3 regions of the Paenibacillus segetis genome follow, and region 2 is predicted to be linked to each of the others. Evidence: riboswitches for the same ligand, from Rfam matches in the RefSeq annotation. Region 2 holds a riboswitch; each other region holds the start of a gene.
What was found. A riboswitch is a leader RNA that binds a small molecule or an ion and turns the genes downstream of it on or off. The one in region 2 is predicted to bind cyclic di-AMP.
Positions count from the first base shown of each region.

Region 1: another riboswitch for cyclic di-AMP. It lies ahead of IEW05_RS20095 (TrkH family potassium uptake protein); the one in region 2 lies ahead of IEW05_RS25295 (C40 family peptidase).
Region 3: another riboswitch for cyclic di-AMP. It lies ahead of IEW05_RS24615 (resuscitation-promoting factor); the one in region 2 lies ahead of IEW05_RS25295 (C40 family peptidase).

Region 1 covers NZ_BMFT01000003.1:183,998-189,825, forward strand. Annotated here, with positions in the region: gene IEW05_RS20085 (cation:proton antiporter) at 1-129, opposite strand, end outside; gene IEW05_RS20090 (potassium channel family protein) at 159-824, opposite strand; gene IEW05_RS20095 (TrkH family potassium uptake protein) at 842-2,176, opposite strand; cyclic di-AMP (ydaO/yuaA leader) riboswitch at 2,252-2,412, opposite strand; gene IEW05_RS20100 (CPBP family intramembrane glutamic endopeptidase) at 2,697-4,424, shown strand; gene uvrC (excinuclease ABC subunit UvrC) at 4,393-5,828, opposite strand, start outside.
Region 2 covers NZ_BMFT01000009.1:30,664-36,491, reverse strand. Annotated here, with positions in the region: gene IEW05_RS25310 (YwhD family protein) at 131-643, opposite strand; gene IEW05_RS25305 (M1 family metallopeptidase) at 758-2,758, shown strand; gene IEW05_RS25300 (hypothetical protein) at 2,896-3,726, shown strand; cyclic di-AMP (ydaO/yuaA leader) riboswitch at 3,947-4,081, shown strand; gene IEW05_RS25295 (C40 family peptidase) at 4,088-4,579, shown strand; cyclic di-AMP (ydaO/yuaA leader) riboswitch at 4,820-4,956, shown strand; gene IEW05_RS25290 (C40 family peptidase) at 4,961-5,449, shown strand.
Region 3 covers NZ_BMFT01000007.1:60,918-66,745, reverse strand. Annotated here, with positions in the region: gene IEW05_RS24625 (HD domain-containing protein) at 180-1,463, shown strand; gene IEW05_RS24620 (TatD family hydrolase) at 1,487-2,254, shown strand; cyclic di-AMP (ydaO/yuaA leader) riboswitch at 2,472-2,682, shown strand; gene IEW05_RS24615 (resuscitation-promoting factor) at 2,939-4,075, shown strand; gene rnmV (ribonuclease M5) at 4,192-4,737, shown strand; gene rsmA (16S rRNA (adenine(1518)-N(6)/adenine(1519)-N(6))-dimethyltransferase RsmA) at 4,744-5,631, shown strand; gene yabG (sporulation peptidase YabG) at 5,686-5,828, shown strand, end outside.

The sequences.
Region 1 (5,828 bases), on a different contig from region 2:
AGCAATAAACACCGCAACGTCCGGCAATTTCAGCCAGGAAGCTAATTTTCCTGAGAACATCCCTATAGTTAAAATAAGTATTACTAGCATAATATCATGCGAGATTGCTAGGCTTGTTGCCGATTCCATCTTCAACCCACTCCAACTACAGGATCACATTATTCTTCATTAATGAATGATTTGAATTCCTCAACATTTTTATTAGAACCAATAATGACCATAATATCGCCTGTAAACAATTGATCCATGGCGGTTGGGGCTACGATCATATCGTTTACTCGATGAATCGCGACGATGCTACACCCGAAACGGGCACGCGGATTCAGTTCTCCAACATTTTTGTTATGCAGGCAAGGCGGTACAATCATTTCCACAATACTGTATTCTTTGGATAATTCGATAAAATCCAGCAGATTCGGAGTCACGAGCTGATGAGCAACTCGAATTCCCATGTCTCGTTCCGGAAAAATGACGCGGTCAACACCAAGTCTTTCAAGCGCACGGCCGTGCAAGACGGAAATGGCTTTAGCTACTACAGTCTTGATCCCTAGATCCTTCAACAGAATCGCGGTTAGAATACTCCTTTGGATGTCACTACCCATGGCCACAATACCACAATCAAAATTGCGAACCCCTAGCGATCTAAGTACCTCTTCTTCCGTAGTATCCGCTACAACGGCATGTGTGAGCCGATTACTCAAGTCATTTACGATCTCTTCGTCTTGGTCTATACCGAGAACCTCGTAACCAAGATCCATCAATTCCAATGCAAGACTTGAACCAAATCGCCCTAATCCGATGACTACAAACTGCTGTTTTTTCATGTGTTTTGCCAAACTCCTTATCCTATTATCATTTTACCTTCTGGATAGCGATACAATTCCTTACCCTTCTTAGGACCAAGTGCATAAGCTAATGTTAAAGGCCCTAAACGTCCAGCAAACATAGTGAGACTAATAATAATCTTCCCTATGACGGTTAACTTCCCTGTGATCCCCATCGTCAGCCCTACCGTACCAAACGCCGATGTGGTCTCAAATAGAATGCTCAGGAAGCTAACGTCCTCCGTCGTAGACAATACCATGGCGACGACTATGACGAGAAATAGCGACAACATGGTAATCGTCACCGCTTTAAAAATACGCTCCTGTGCCAAACGGTAACGGAATATTACAAGATCGGAACGGCCACGAATCATCGAGAAGACTGCGCCGATCAAAATTGTAAAGGTTGTTGTCTTAACCCCACCACCTGTAGAACCAGGTGATGCCCCGATGAACATCAAGATAATCATAAAGAACTGTGTCGCTTGTCTTAATGCACCAATGTCCACCGTATTCGCACCTGCTGTACGCGGTGTGACGGACTGGAAGAAAGCACTCCATATCTTCTCACCCCAACTGAGTGGTCCCAGCGTCTTCGTGTTCGTGAATTCAAATATAAAAATTACGATTGCTCCAAGTATGATCAGTGCGGACGTCATGGATAGTACCACCTTAGAGTGAAGAGATAATCTACGGCGGTTACGGAAATCGATCAAGTCTGACATTACGATAAACCCGATGCCCCCCGTTACAATTAAGAACATCGTAACGAAGTTAACGATGGGATCCCCAACATACATCGTCAAACTCCGAAATCCACCAAACAAATCAAATCCAGCATTATTAAACATCGCGACCGAATGAAAGATACCAAAATAAATGGCTCGACCCAGTGGCATATCAAAAGCCCAACGAATGCTATACAATATCGCGGCACATGATTCAATCACTAACGAATACATCAATACTTTACGAATCAAACGTACAATGCCTTCCATCGAGTTTTGATTCATAGCCTCTTGAAGCAACAAGCGGTCCTTGAGCGATATTTTTCGCTTGAATGCCAAAGAGAACAAGGTTGCCATCGTCATAAAACCAAGGCCGCCGACCTGAATCAACAACATAATTACAACTTGACCGAATGTAGAAAAATAAGTCCCCGTATCTCGAACAATCAATCCAGTTACACAGGTCGCCGAGGTTGAGGTAAAAAGAGCATCTACAAAAGGTAACGTCCCCCCATTAGTATGCGAAATAGGAAGCATCAATAAAAGTGCTCCAGTCAGAATAATCGCCGCAAATCCTAACACTAACACGCGCGGCGGGGAAAGCTTGAACCATTTTGATATCACACGCTCACCTCATCACTGTAGTAAGACAAGAACAAGAAAAAAAGACACTGGAAATCCAATGCCTCTCGGTGTTTGGGCTCCTGCTGCAAAGGCCTACGAGGTTAGCTGACGGATTCGGACATGCACAGTTGCCCTATTTATTTCATCACCGGATGTATAACCCAAGCGCTGAAATAAAATTCACCCCTAAAGACTGGTTCCCCCGTTTTCACACAGAAATTCGGCCATTCATATTTTCATTTATTTACATTTCATTTTCCCAAATGGATTATAATCTTTATTTTCCCCCTTCACAAAGCTTTATTTCCATGAAAAACATTGAAAAAAGCTTAAAAGTACCGAAACAACGTTCAGGGTAATCCCTTATCCCAGCATTGCTAATCCTTACCGATGTTATTGCAGTTTTTCAATATTTCGTACACACTTCTGGCGATTGTATTCGGCCTGTGTTATCTTTACTGTGATGAACATTGATCGAAATGTTGTAAATTTTCAAAAATTCATTCAAAGGGGTTTTACAATGAAAGCTGCTGTTAACCCAATCGGGCGCAATTTAAAAACGAGGACACTTTGGATATTAGCCGCTATTGGCCTCATTATATTTGTATATGTGCAAGTGCTTCCTAGTATCTTGTCAGATACGCTTCAGGTGGAGCAATCCAAGAATGTCATCACAAAAGATCAGGCCAAGAATTCCGCAGCAAAATTTATGGAATCAACTTTAGGCATTTCTGGTGATATGGAAAAAGCATTAGTTACCTACGAGGCCCATTCTGAGATGTACGGTTATTTAACTAAAGAAAAACTAATGGAATCGTATTTGAAATCGTACGGCGAGAAATTTCCACTTGAAATGTTCCGTGTTCGTTTTGAAAATCCAGATGCAGTTCACTCCGCAGTGACTGTGGACGTTCATTTAACAACAGGGCAAGTGGTCGGTTTTGAAAAGATTGGCTCGGCAGGAAATTCAACTAAAGATTTGATGCTATTAATAGGATCTGAATCAACCGAATCCCTACTGGCACGTGAAGGGAATTTGGGGCTAAATGAAAAGGATGCACTGGCTACTAAGTACTTGAAGGTATTTGGTTTCGACAGAAATAAGTTAGATCTTGTTTCAGAGGAAGATGAGGTAGGCATCCGATATCAGTTTAAGGGCTATACATCAGGACAATCCCAAGGTTACCTAGATTTCCGTTTTGAATACGGGCAAGTATCCTCAATGGAATCTTACTTTGATACACCCCAGGCTCATCTGAATTACGTGAAGGATCAGACACAAATTGCTTATTGGCTTACATTTGGAGGATATGCACTTCTAACCTTCGTGTTAGGTATTCTAGCTATTATTTTCAGCGTCAAAGCTCGCAGGCACTCCTCATTTAAGCGCGGAATATTTCTGTCTAGCTGTTACTTTGTTCTAACCATGGTCGGAGCGATCAATATGCTTCCATACCTGCAAAAAGAGGGCGGAGAGCCATTAATCCTCCTCATCGGCTTTGTGGTACAGGGAGTATTATCATTGATCATGGCCGCCTCTGTATATTTCTCTCTTGTTGGCGGTGATGGATTGTTACGGCAGAATGGCCATAATTTATGGGCTCGCGCTAAAGAGCCTGGTTATGGGCGACACATTTTGTCCTCCATGGCAAACGGTTACGCTTGGGCTTTCATTCTACTCGGTGTTCAGTCGATTATCTTTATTATCCTGGATCAAACGATCCACTTCTGGTCCACTACAGATGCTTCTCAATCACCGTACAACCTATTATATCCGTTACTGTTCCCACTACTCGCATGGGTTGCAGGTATCGGTGAAGAAGCTGTGTATCGCCTATTCGGGATCCCGATGGTAAAGAAAATGGTTCGCAGCACATTCTTGGCTAGTTTCATTACGACGATGATTTGGGCTTTAGGACACACTTTATACCCAATCTACCCCGTCATTACACGGCCAATTGAATTATGTATTATCGGACTGTTATTCAGTTTCATCTTTCTGCGTTATGGTTACATCGCCGCGGTCTTCTCGCATGTTATCTTTGATAGCATTCTGATGGCATTGAGCCTTATGTTTATGGGAGGATCCATCAACTTGGCAGCAGGGGTGTTCTACATCATCCTCCCTGCCGTCGTTGCTTATGTGATCTATCTATTCAACCCACCAAGCAAAGAGCGCAAAGTACCCTTCACACAAAAAAGAGAGGAACCGCTGATCACGATTCCTCATCCCGAAGGGCGTTTATAATTTGATTGGCGAGCTTCTCGCCAATTGAGAGGGGCCGAAAGTCTTCGACTGAGGCCTCTTTTATTTTTTTGAGTGAGCCAAAATGTTTCAGCAAGAGCTTACGGCGCTTCTCACCAATTCCAGGAATGGAATCCAACCTAGAGGTCACCATCGACTTCGCACGCTGCTCACGGTGGAATGAGATAGCAAAACGGTGCACCTCATCCTGTATTCTCTGCAGAAGATAGAATTCCTGACTGTCACGTGGAAGATGAACCGGCTCCGGTGGATCCCCCACCATCAACTGCGCCGTCTTATGCTTCGCATCCTTCACAAGACCACAGACAGGGATGTACAATCCTAGCTCATTCTGCAACACATCTATTGCTGCTGAAATTTGGCCTTTCCCTCCATCTACAACAATGAGATCAGGCCTTACAAGATTGTCCTTAAGCACCCGTTCATACCTGCGACGAATAACCTCACGCATGGTCTCATAATCGTCTGGTCCTTGAACGGTCTTCACTTTGTATTTACGGTATTCCTTCTTAGCTGGCTTCCCATCAATAAACACAATCATGGCCGATACTGGGTTCGTCCCTTGAATATTCGAGTTATCAAAAGCTTCAATCCTCGATACCGACTCTAGACCAATGCTGCGTCCCAGATTTTCCGCTGCCTTTGAAGTCCGCTCCTCATCCCGTTCGATTAGCTTAAATTTCTCGTCAAGTGAGACACGTGCGTTATCTTTGGCCATCTTCACCATCTGTCGTTTGAGTCCACGCTGTGGTACATGTACTTTTACACCCAACCACTGCTGCAGAGCGTCCGCTCCGCTCACAGGATCAAGCATTTCGCTTTCACCCTCACCCAAAGGAGGAATCCTATTACTCAGGCCCCCTGCGTCTTCCGCCGCTACTTCCGCTACAGGAACGGTTGACTCTTCATCCTCCGAGAGACCCTTTAGCTCCGGCAACAGAATTTCTTGGGGTAGTGCTGGGTTATCACTGTAATACTGCGTTACATACGACAGAAAATCACTATAAGCGTCCCCATAGAATGGGAAAACGGAGGCATGGCGTTCGATCATCTTACCTTGACGCATATACAGAATCTGCACGCACATCCAGCCTTTATCGACGGCATAGCCGAACACATCGCGATCCTTGGCGTCTGACATCGTAATCTTCTGCTTTTCCATCAGCGCATCAATGTTAATGATCTGATCTCGCAATTCCTTCGCCCGCTCAAAATATAAGTCCTCTGCCGCTTCTTGCATTTTTCGTTGTAATTCCTTCTTGATCTCCTCATGTCCACCACTCAGAAAAGAGTTAATCTCTTGCGTCATTTCTTCGTAGGTAGCCTGAGGCACCTCCTTCACGCACGGCGCCAGACACTGCCCCATATGGTAATATAAGCATACCT
Region 2 (5,828 bases):
TGACCCTTTGTAAATATAACGAATCTCTGTGATTCGTTATAATGAACTGATTAAAATGCACAAAAGAGGTTGCTCAAAGTCATCTATGATGACTTTGAGACAACCTCTTCTTCTTTTGTGACTCAATAGGTTATGACTCTAGGGCACTCTTCAATTCCTCAGGAGAACGATCCCACCACTCGCTATTGGTCTCGATCAGCAGATTTTTAAGTACAGCCTTCTGCTCAGTAGCCAGACCATCCAGGATAATTCGGCGTTTAAGCGCGTAATCCATCTTATTCACATGATCGGCAAGAATTTTCCATCCACGACGCGCTTCGGTATCAATCCACATCTCACAAGCTGTGATCCCACCATAGAATTGACCTTCTGGTGAGCGGTCTACAGCCACCCATACGATCCATACTTGCCGTCCATTCGGAACGTCTTCGCGGTTAATCGAGAACTTGATTCCTTTTTCAACTTTGCTCTTCGCATGCATTGCACCAATATCAATGTAGGCTTCATCACCATCAATAATAACAGGCGACATACTGTTCAAATCGATTGAACCTGCACCGAAACCTTTATGCTTGCTATTCTCTTTATTACTAATAATATTTAAGGCAAATATTTTCTTGCCTGGTTTCTCCGTGTTATCCATAGTCCCCTCCATCTTTCCTGATCACGCCATATTTATATTTTATTTTAGCTAATAATCTCCTGAATGCAAACATATACATGCTGTAGATGCTTGTCAACAGGAGGTATCCATTGTATGACCCGACGAAATATGATCTTCGGCATTTCTATTATTTCCTTATGCCTCATCGGCGGAGCCCTAACGTTTGCCCTTCGTCCAGATCAGGACAATCTTCCTTCGCTCGCCTCAGAAATGGGCAAGCCTCAGGCCGTCCAAAGTTTGAAAGAAGCACCTCCTGCTACACCAATCGAAAGTATTCAGCAACCGACAGCGGAAGTGCTGAGCCAGCGGGTGACAGAGTATCACATCGATGTGAGCTTGAATGAGAAGGAAGGGACATTAACCGGCTCGGAGACACTGACTTGGACTCATCCCGGTAAGAAGACTGTCAATGAATTGTACTTCCATCTATATCCCAATGCGTTTGCCTCGGCTGATACTACCTTTATGAAGGAATCTGGCGGGAAGCTACGTGGGGACACCATGCCAAAAGATGGTTGGGGGAATATGGAGTTAACTGAGATAAGAACCAGTGATGGTATCTCCTTGCTCCACCGAATACAGTACGTTCAACCTGATGATGGGAATGTAAAGGACAAAACCTTAGTCAAAGTACGCTTGCCTGTCTCCGTTCGGGGCGGAGAAAGTGTAACACTAAGGATCAATTTCACCGTGAAGTTACCTAAAATATTTGCCCGAATGGGTTCTGCCGGAGATTTTGTTATGGCAGGCCAGTGGTTCCCGAAGCTGAGTGTCTATGAACCCGTAGGAACACGTGGTGTGACCACAGAAGGTTGGAACCTCCATCAGTATCATGGAAATTCTGAATTTTATTCTGATTTCAGCATTTACAACGTGAAGATCAACGTACCTAACAATTATACCGTTGCTGCCACCGGATTTCCGACCAAAGCAGCGGTAATCCAAGGAGATCGAAAGACGGTTCAATATTATGCTGATGATGTGCATGATTTTGCATGGTCAGCTTCACCTAATTTCGTTTATGCAGAGGAGCCCTTTTCTTCTCCAGATGTTCCTGGTGTCCGAATCAAGTTATATTTAGATCCCACTCACAAGGACTTGAAAGAACGTTATTTCTACGCAGCCAAAGTCGCATTATCCAATTTCAGTAAATGGTATGGCCAATATCCTTACTCTACTCTGTCCATTGTTGTTCCTCCAATCGAAGGCAACGGAGCAGGTGGGATGGAGTATCCGACCCTCATCACCGCTTTTGGAGCAGGTAACGAATCTCCTAGCAACAATGAGCTTGAACGAACGGTCATCCATGAAATTGGTCATCAATTCTTCTACGGAATGATTGCCAGCAACGAATTTGAAGAGGCCTGGTTGGACGAAGGGTTCACCTCCTACTTAGAAGACAAATTAATGGAACAAGAATTCGGCATCAAGCCTAATCTCCCACTCCAGGTCGCGATGATCTCTTCACCAATATCATTGACACAGGTAGCCTGGAAGTATGGTTCAAGTGACAATTACGCAAAAAATGTATATTACCGTGGTAAGCTTGTTCTACTCGATATTGAACGTCAGGTTGGTAACAAGACCATGAGCAGAATTTTAACTACCTATGCCCATAAATATCGGTTCAGGCACCCAACGACGACCGATTTCCAAAGAATCGTGGAACAAGTTACTGGACGTAGCTGGAAGCCATATTTCAAACAATATGTTTATGACGGAAAGATGACTGATTACTCCATTGATAACATCACCGTGAATTCGATCAGCCAGGGGAATGACCCGCTGTTCGAATCCATCGTCGATATTAGCCAGATAGGGGCAACAGCCCCTAAGATTCCAATATTATTTACCTTTAAGGATGGACATACCACTCGGAAAGTATGGAGTGGAGAAGACAGCAAGGTAGAGTTGAAGCTGCAATATAAAGAACCATTGGCTTGGGCTATGATCGACCCTGACTATTCGCTTGTGCTAGAGAACAAGCATATCAACAATTTTTTAAAGGCTGAGGTCGATGGAACACTTCGTACTCGCTCCAACCTCGGGATCGTCAAACTACTGGAGGCTGTGCTCGGATCATTTCTGTGGTGATGCTTACGAAATAAGTTCTGTTCGACGTATTTCATCGAGGTTATTACACGCAAAACTAAGCTGATACTTACGAAGTAAGTTTTGCCCGATGTATTTCATCGAGGTTATTGCACGCAAGACTTTTAGGAGGGTAAGTTATGACCTATGTTCGCAGTGGATGGGAGCGTCTAAAGAAGCAGTTTCCCTCCGTCATTATTCTGTTTCTTTATCAACTTCTCTGGGGGTTCTTCTTGTACCGACTGGTCGATACCGTCGTCACAGCGGTGCTGCAAAGATATCCTGATCCTTCACTTAGCGACTTAAGCCGGGTTTTGTTCCTCATAGAAGGACAAATCGGGTTGCAGCAAAATCACGACATTAGAGTGTATTGCTTGATTTTGATCGGAATGGTGGCTATTCGCTTACTACTGACCCCTCTGATCCAAGCAGGCATTTTATACGGACTCATTCCGCAGGAATCACAGAAATCCGGATTACCGTTCTTTAGAGGTATGAAAGAGTTCTGGAAGCCCCTCTTTTTCTTTTATATTCTGGAGCTTGCTCTTATTCTGGGCCCAGCGTTTTGGATTGCACCCAAGCTATATGTGCTCTGGCCCCGGTTACTGCAATCAGGAGGAAGCCTTCCTATCCTGCTGACTACAGGAGGATATGTGTTAGGTTGGATCTGTTATGGATGGCTCATCCGTCAATGTCTGCTATTCGCTCAATTCGGATATCTGTTCAAGGTGGGAACCTGGAGTTCCTTATTAACCTGCATAAGGCATCTACTGCCGGGAATTGGAATTACGCTCATTCTAGGAATCTCTACGTTCGCTGTGTTTATGTTATTTGGAGCCGTTTCATGGATTTGGACGGGTTTGCTCGCTCTGATCTTGCAACAGGCTCACCCTTTATTCCAAAGTATATTTAAAGTTTGGCAAGTAACCTCTCAATATCATCTCTGGCAAACGAAGTCACAAAAAAGTTAAATTTATCCGAACACTACCAAACTTCATATTCCCTTTAATAACAAGACCTCCGTTAATATACGGAGGTCTTGTCTTCTATATCAGTCTGTAATTCTCGTTATTTAACCATTGCCAAAAGATACCTAGCCCTGTTACAATAACAGCAGTAACAACTTTGTAATTATTTTTGTTACCTTTAGCAGGAATTTAAATCTAGATGTAGAATATGTAATCTCGGAAGTTATTATCTCAGCCGAATTCCCTTAACGGGGAACGGGGGAACCACTTTGGGTGAATTGATCTCGCTTCAGAGGGATCATAGGGGACCTTCAACCGAATCCTTAAGCTAACCTCGTAGGCATTGGAAGGAGCTTGACCTGTTTTGAAGAAAAAGTTAACTGCAGTAGCCGTAGGTTGTGCCTTATTATTTACACTGGGAACTGGTAGCGCTTTCGCAGATTCTAAGCTAGACAGCGCCGTCGATAAAGCTCTTGGTAGCAAGTATGCATCCGGTGGAACCACAACTTCTGGATTTGACTGCTCTGGATTCACGATGTTTGTATTTGGCAAGCTCGGTATCGAGCTACCACATCAATCGGGATCCCAATATAAGATGGGAACTGCAGTATCCAAGGATGAATTGATTCCAGGAGATTTGGTATTCTTTAATACCAATGGCAAAGGCGTTTCACACGTCGGCGTTATGGTTAGCGACGGGAAATTTGCTCATGCTTCTTCTTCTAAGGGAGTAGTTATCAGCAAACTTAGCGATGATTATTATGTTAAACGCTATGTCGGGGCTAAACGTATTCTTAGTACAGATAAGTTCGAACAAGTTACTTCGGATACTGAAGATCACGATGATGTAGAGTAAACAACAACTATAAGTATGCAAAACCCGTAGATCCTTTCTGCGGGTTTTTTTATTTTCCTGCTCAGGAATTATTACCACAAAAGCGGGAATCATAAACAGGTCGATGATAGTTTTAAGGTAAAATAATACATTTGGCTGATCAAACTTGTAAAACCTTTATCTCTTTGATAAAATAACCAGAGTAAATAGTAACAAATTTGTAATCTATGTTTTTAAAACGACGTCTATTTTCAGGTGCACAATATTGAACAGCCGAATTCCCGGCACCGGGGAAACGGGGGATCCATGATGGGTGAATTGATCTCGTTTCAGAGTGATCATAGGGGACCTTCAACCGAATCCTTAAGCTAACCTCGCAGGCACTGGAAGGGATTTGACATCTTGAGAAAGACATTGACAGCAGCGGTAACGAGCTTAGCCATTTTGTTCACAATGGGAGTAGGAGCTGGTAGTGCTTCCGCTGACACCTCAGACAAAAGCACATTAGTATCTGTCGTCAGCTCGGTGTACGGTACACCCTATAAGTTTGGTGGAATTACTACAAGTGGATTTGATTGTTCTGGGTTCACACAATACGTCTTCAAGAAAATGGGCGTAAGTCTTGCTCGTACATCTGCGGCTCAATACAAGCAAGGGACGCCAGTATCTAAGAGTCAATTAAGAGAAGGAGATCTCGTTTTCTTCAACACGTTAGGAAATGGAGTATCTCATGTCGGTATTTACATTGGTGATGGAAAGTTTGCACACTCCTCTTCATCGAAAGGAATCCGCACTGACAGTCTAAGTAACAGCTACTATAAACAACGGTACCTTGGCGCTAAACGAATTTTGAGCCAATACAGCTACTCGGTCTTTGCGGCTGAATCCTGATTTTTCTGAAACTCCTCATATTTAATATAACGATGTATAAATCTCATACCATGATCGATTCTTTCCGGAATTGATTGTGGTTTTTTTCATTCTAAATTTAAATAAAAGGTAAATCGGCATGAGAGTAAATATTTCTGCAAAATGCTCCAGATGCCTACCTATTCCCCTATATTACGCTCGTAAAAATACCGCTGCTTCGACATGGAAATCGTCACTTCATCATCAATAGCTACTTTTTGGGTTAACTCTTCTATAGAAAATTACCCCTTTCCACAATATCTTAAACCTAAGAACCTTTACAATGACATAAAATCCCGTTACAGTGAGGGTAAAACAATTCTGCTGGAGATCGCATAACGCGGCATTCCTACGGTCCAAG
Region 3 (5,828 bases), on a different contig from region 2:
TACGTTTTGAAGGGGCATATTCCACCTATAATTATAGTGAAATTAACCAATTCTCACAATTCGACATTTTGGAAATCCAAGCATCGCCAGTTTTCGACACCTTTCGACATATTGTGTCGACATTGGTCAAAATCTCTCTTCGTTTTCAAAAAAATATATTGAGATAAGGAGTGTTAGCCATGCATCGCCAGTTACGTGAAGAAAAGGTGTTCAAAGATCCCGTACATAATTATATTCATGTACAGGATGAGATAATCTGGTCCTTGATTAATACCACGGAATTTCAGCGTCTGCGCCGTATTAGGCAGCTTGGGACATCCTATTTGACGTTTCATGGTGCAGAACACAGCCGATTCTCACACTCACTAGGAGTATATGAAATCACTCGCCGTATCATCTCACAGTTTGAACAGAGTAAGTATCCGGATTGGCCAAGAGATGAAAGACTCGTCGCTCTTTGCGCGGCGTTGCTTCACGATCTTGGACATGGACCTTTCTCTCATTCAATCGAGCAGGCATTTCAGATGAACCATGAGGATTGGACATGTAAAATTTTGCTCGGTGACACGGAGGTTGGCGCGGTATTACGTAGATTAGGTGATGATTTCCCAGATAAGGTGGCAGCCGTCATCCGCAAAGATTATGACAAAGCCATTGTCGTTAATTTGGTATCAAGTCCACTAGATGCAGACCGGATGGATTACTTACTTCGGGACGCTTATTTTACTGGTGTTAATTACGGTACGATAGATATGGACCGGATTTTGCGGATGCTTCGTCCGTTTCAAGGCCGAGTTGTTGTAAAGGAATCAGGGATGCATGCTGTGGAAGATTATTTAATGTCGCGATATCAGATGTATTGGCAGGTGTATTTTCACCCGGTCACTCGTAGTTCCGAGATCATTCTGAGACAAATCTTCCGCCGTGCAAAAGAACTATATAATGAAGGGTATTCCTTTGCTTTCTTGCCGGATCCCTTACCAGGACTGTTCAATCGTGAATTAACGGTACAAGAATATCTACTATTAGATGAAGCTTTGATTCAAACTACATTTATGCAATGGCGAAATGATAAGGACAAGCTACTAAGTGATCTTTGTTGCCGATTTATGGACCGTAAATTGTATAAATATGTAGAAACTGATTCTCTTGATAAAGAATTAATTGAGGAAATCCGGCGTGCATTTGCAGAGGTGGGCCTCAACCCAGATTACGATCTGGAGATTGATTTTCCAACCGACCTGCCTTATGATGTGTTTCGTCCTGACGGGGAATTTAGGGAGAAGCAAATATTACTTTTGGACCGTCAAGACAGGCTCCGGGAAATTTCTGAGGTGTCGGATATTGTCCGGTCGATCAGCGGACTTCATCGAGGGAAATTTCATTTGTACTTTCCGGATAATAAATTGATACCTATGTTAAATAAACTTCCCCAAGAAATCGCTGATTTGTTTCAAATATAGACATATATAGGAGGCGCAACAAGATGCTATTTGATACTCATACCCATTTGGATGCTATTCAGTTTGATGAAGACCGTGAGGAAACGATTACAAGGGCATTGGAGAACGGGGTTACTCGAATGATCAATATCGGTTTTAATCGAGAAACGATCCCTACAACAATGAAATTAGCAGAGGCTCATGAATTCATTTATGCGGCTGTGGGATGGCATCCACAGGATGCGATTACGATGCGTGAGGGCGATTTGGACTGGATCGCTGAATTATGCGCTCATGAGAAAGTAGTAGCTATTGGTGAAATAGGCTTGGATTATTATTGGGATACATCCCCTAAAGATGTTCAACATAAGGTATTTCGCGATCAAATCGGATTAGCTCGGAGTCTAGGGATGCCAATTTGCATCCATAACCGCGATGCTCATGAAGATGTGGTACGGATTTTACGTGAAGAGAAGGCTAGTGAGATCGGTGGAGTGATGCATTCATTCTCTGGAAGCTGGGAAATTGCCAAAATGTGTCTAGATATGGGATTTCATTTATCGTTTGGTGGCCCCATCACTTTTAAAAACGCTAAACAACCAAAAGAGGTTTTGGCACAGACACCGATGGACCGATTATTGATCGAAACAGATTCCCCATATTTGACACCACACCCATATCGAGGAAAAAGAAATGAGTCTGCACATGTACGCTTAGTTGCGGAAGCGGCGGCAGAGATTAAAGGCATGTCCTTTGAGGAAATCGCCGAAATAACCACCAAAAATGCACTGGAACGATTTGGGATTAGATGAATTCGGGAGTAAAAAGGACGAAAAAGGTAGCAATCGGGAAAGATTAATACATTTTAACCGTTTAAAGCTAGATTATTACAATTTTTTAACCATATTTTTAAAAAAACGTGCTTGATTCGTCCTTTACAACATGTATCGAAACAGGATAGAATCTTTTCAGTAATCGAAAATGATGCCATTTGGTAATCCTTGGATATCTTCGATCACATGGTTCCATGAACCAGTCTCGCTGAATCTCCTGCATGGGAGAACGGGGGAACCGATACGATATAGATTAGGTCAACTACCAATCTTACCGTAATTGATTTCTTCATAGGGTCTTTGGGGTGAATTCGAGGTCATTGCGCCATGAGCGAATGTACTGAGAAAGGGCGGCTCTCTGCGTCCGAATCCGACAGCTAACCTCGTAAGCGTCTAAGAGAGGCAACTCGTGCATCCTATTACATCACGATACTCGGAAGCCACGAAGGAGTTCCTCTGACTCTTTCTTTAGGCTTCTTTTATTTTGAATAAATGTAATAGGCACATCATACTCTTGTTAATCAGGAGGATGACATATGCCGACCGGACTGGGGCAGGATGCGAAATGCAGTAGTTCATGCATTTCGTAAAAATGAATAATAGTCACGTCAAATGTATCTTATATCGAATTAGACGGCGGGGCTATGAAGGAGGACGGAAGATATGGGCATTTTCCACAAAAAGGAAACCCATGAATCACGCTCATCCAGCATGTCTTACGCAATGCATTGGAAGCCTGAAAATTTACGCCTTGTTTCTGTAATTAGCTTGTTGGCAGTCGCTGTAGTTATCATCACCGTGATTGGATTGAATAGCCAAGATAAGAAGAGCATCAGCTTGGTCATCGATGGTCAGATCCAACCCTTAGAGACTCGTCAATCGCTAGTGAATGAAGTGTTGGATGAACACTCCATCGTATTGAAACCCGAGGACAAAGTTTCGCGTTCACTCGCTAGCACCCTTAAGGATGGAGACCGAATTGTCATTATACGTGCCATTCCTGTAAAGGTTATAGCGGATGGAACAACTAGAACCCATTTTACAACACAAAACAACGTAGAGGGCGCAATCAAGGAGCTTGGTGTATCCTTGGACCCAGCAGATAAAGTTACTCCTGCTCTAACTAGTGCACTTAAGTCTGATTTGGAGATTCGTATTGTCCGGGTCGACAAACATACGGTGCAACAGCAAGAGACTGTACCATTCACAATCGTTAAGACTGCTGATCCAGAATTGCTTAAAGGCAAGACGAAGGTGATTCAGCAGGGAAGCGAAGGACTGGTTACACACAACATAGAGAAAGTATATGAAGACGGAGTTTTCGTATCTAAGCATTGGTTAGGCAAAGAGGTCTCGAAGGCCGCTCAGCCGAAAGTAATTGCCGTAGGCACGAAGAAACCGACAGCCGTTCTGTCTGCCAGCATCACCCGGAAAGAGGGTGGGGTCGATATTAGTGGACTAACGTCTAAAGGTGGCGTCTCGTTTAAATATAAAAAGATGATCAAAAACGTCACGCTAACTGCCTACTCTGCTGAGGAGGATGGCATAGGTACGAAGACTGCTTCCGGTACCCGCGTACAAGAAGGGAGAACGATAGCCGTTGATAAGAACATTGTCCCTATGGGATGGTGGGTCTATATCGAAGGCGTTGGCTTCCGTCGTGCCGAGGATACTGGTGGTGCAATTAAAGGCAACAAGATTGACGTTTATTACGATAGCCTGAAGGCTGCCAACCAGTTTGGCCGTAAGAAGGGCCGTACAGTCTATGTCATTGGTCCTACCAAACCTGAGTTGAACTAGGCTAAGCTAGTTTTACTTTGCATGAGGAATCGGATAGTATTAGTTTAATAAATAGATGGGTTCAAGAAGAGGATTTATCCTCTTCTTTTTGTTGTGATAAGGAAGGAAGGAATGACATGATTAAAGAGGTCATTGTGGTGGAGGGCCGAGATGATACGGTTGCCGTGAAACGGGCGGTAGAAGCCGATACGATAGAAACAGGTGGTTCTGCGATTAATGAAATGACGCTACGGAAGATTGCTCTAGCACAGGAGCGGCGGGGGGTCATTATTTTTACAGATCCTGACCATGCCGGTGAGCGTATTCGCAAAATTGTGGCCAATCGGGTTCCAGGTTGTAAACATGCCTTCCTTCGGGAAGCTGACGCGACCAAGCGCGGTGATATCGGGGTGGAGAATGCATCGCCTGAGGTCATACGCGAGGCGTTAGACAATGTACGTAGCGAGGTTGCTGGGGAAGCCGGCTTAATCGATTGGGACGATCTGATTGCTGCAGGACTCATCGTCCATCCAGAAGCAGCAGCCCGGCGAAGAATTATGGGAGAACTACTTGGTATCGGATATTGCAACGGTAAACAATTTTATAAACGAATGACGGTGTTCAGAATTAGCCGTGAAGAATTCGTGGCCGCACTGGCACAATTGGAAGACAAAGGGGTATAACTTGTCATGAGTATAATGGAAGAAGTATCAACACCGCGCCGCACGAAGGAGATTATTTCGCGGCATGGGTTTAAGTTCAAAAAAAGCCTCGGTCAGAATTTTCTGATCGATCAGAATATTCTCAGTAAGATTGTGGCTGCAGCGGGGCTGGACAAGTCCAAGGGGGCACTAGAGATTGGTCCCGGTATTGGAGCGCTCACGGAGAAGCTTGCTCAGGAGGCGGGTAAAGTAGCGGCCGTAGAGATCGACCAACGCTTGATTCCTATTCTTCGGGAGGTTCTAGAGCCCTACCCGCAAATTAACGTCATTCATGGTGACGTATTGAAGCTGGATTTACGATCCTTATTTGAAACGGAGTTTGGTGACGTTAGTGGCGTTAGCGTTGTAGCTAATTTACCTTATTACGTGACGACTCCGATCCTGATGAAGCTATTGGAAGAGAAGCTTCCCCTTGAACATATCGTCGTGATGATCCAGAAGGAAGTAGCAGAGCGCATGGCAGCCTCTCCAGGAGGTAAGGAGTATGGTAGCCTCAGTATCGCCGTTCAGTATTATAGTGAGCCTGAATTGATCTGTAAGGTGCCACACACCGTCTTTATCCCGCAGCCGAATGTAGAGTCGGCAGTGATACGGCTAAGCGTGCGTCAAGAGCCACCAGTGCAGGTGGACGATGAAGGCTTCTTTTTCGAAGTGGTCCAGTCTTCTTTTACACAGAGACGTAAAACCATTGCAAACAATCTAAAGAGTCGTTTTTTCCCAGGTGAAGGCCGTGAGAAGCTAGAGCTTCTGCTGGCAGATGCGGAGATTGAACCTACACGGCGTGCAGAAACGCTAAGTTTGGAGGAGTTCGCCAGACTCAGTAATGTACTGCTTGGCGCTGGACTGAACTCTTAGTTGCTGTAACCAATCCCTCTGTTAGCCCATAGGATGGGGGTAGAGGTGATTGACTTGACGAATTTGGGAGACTTGGTCGTTCGCAAATCTTACGGAGGAGATGTAACCTTCCGAATCGAGAAGATTGAGCGGAGCGTGGCCATAATCAAGGGAACGGAATTTCGGTTGCTGGCTGACGCACCTTTGACTGATTTAAT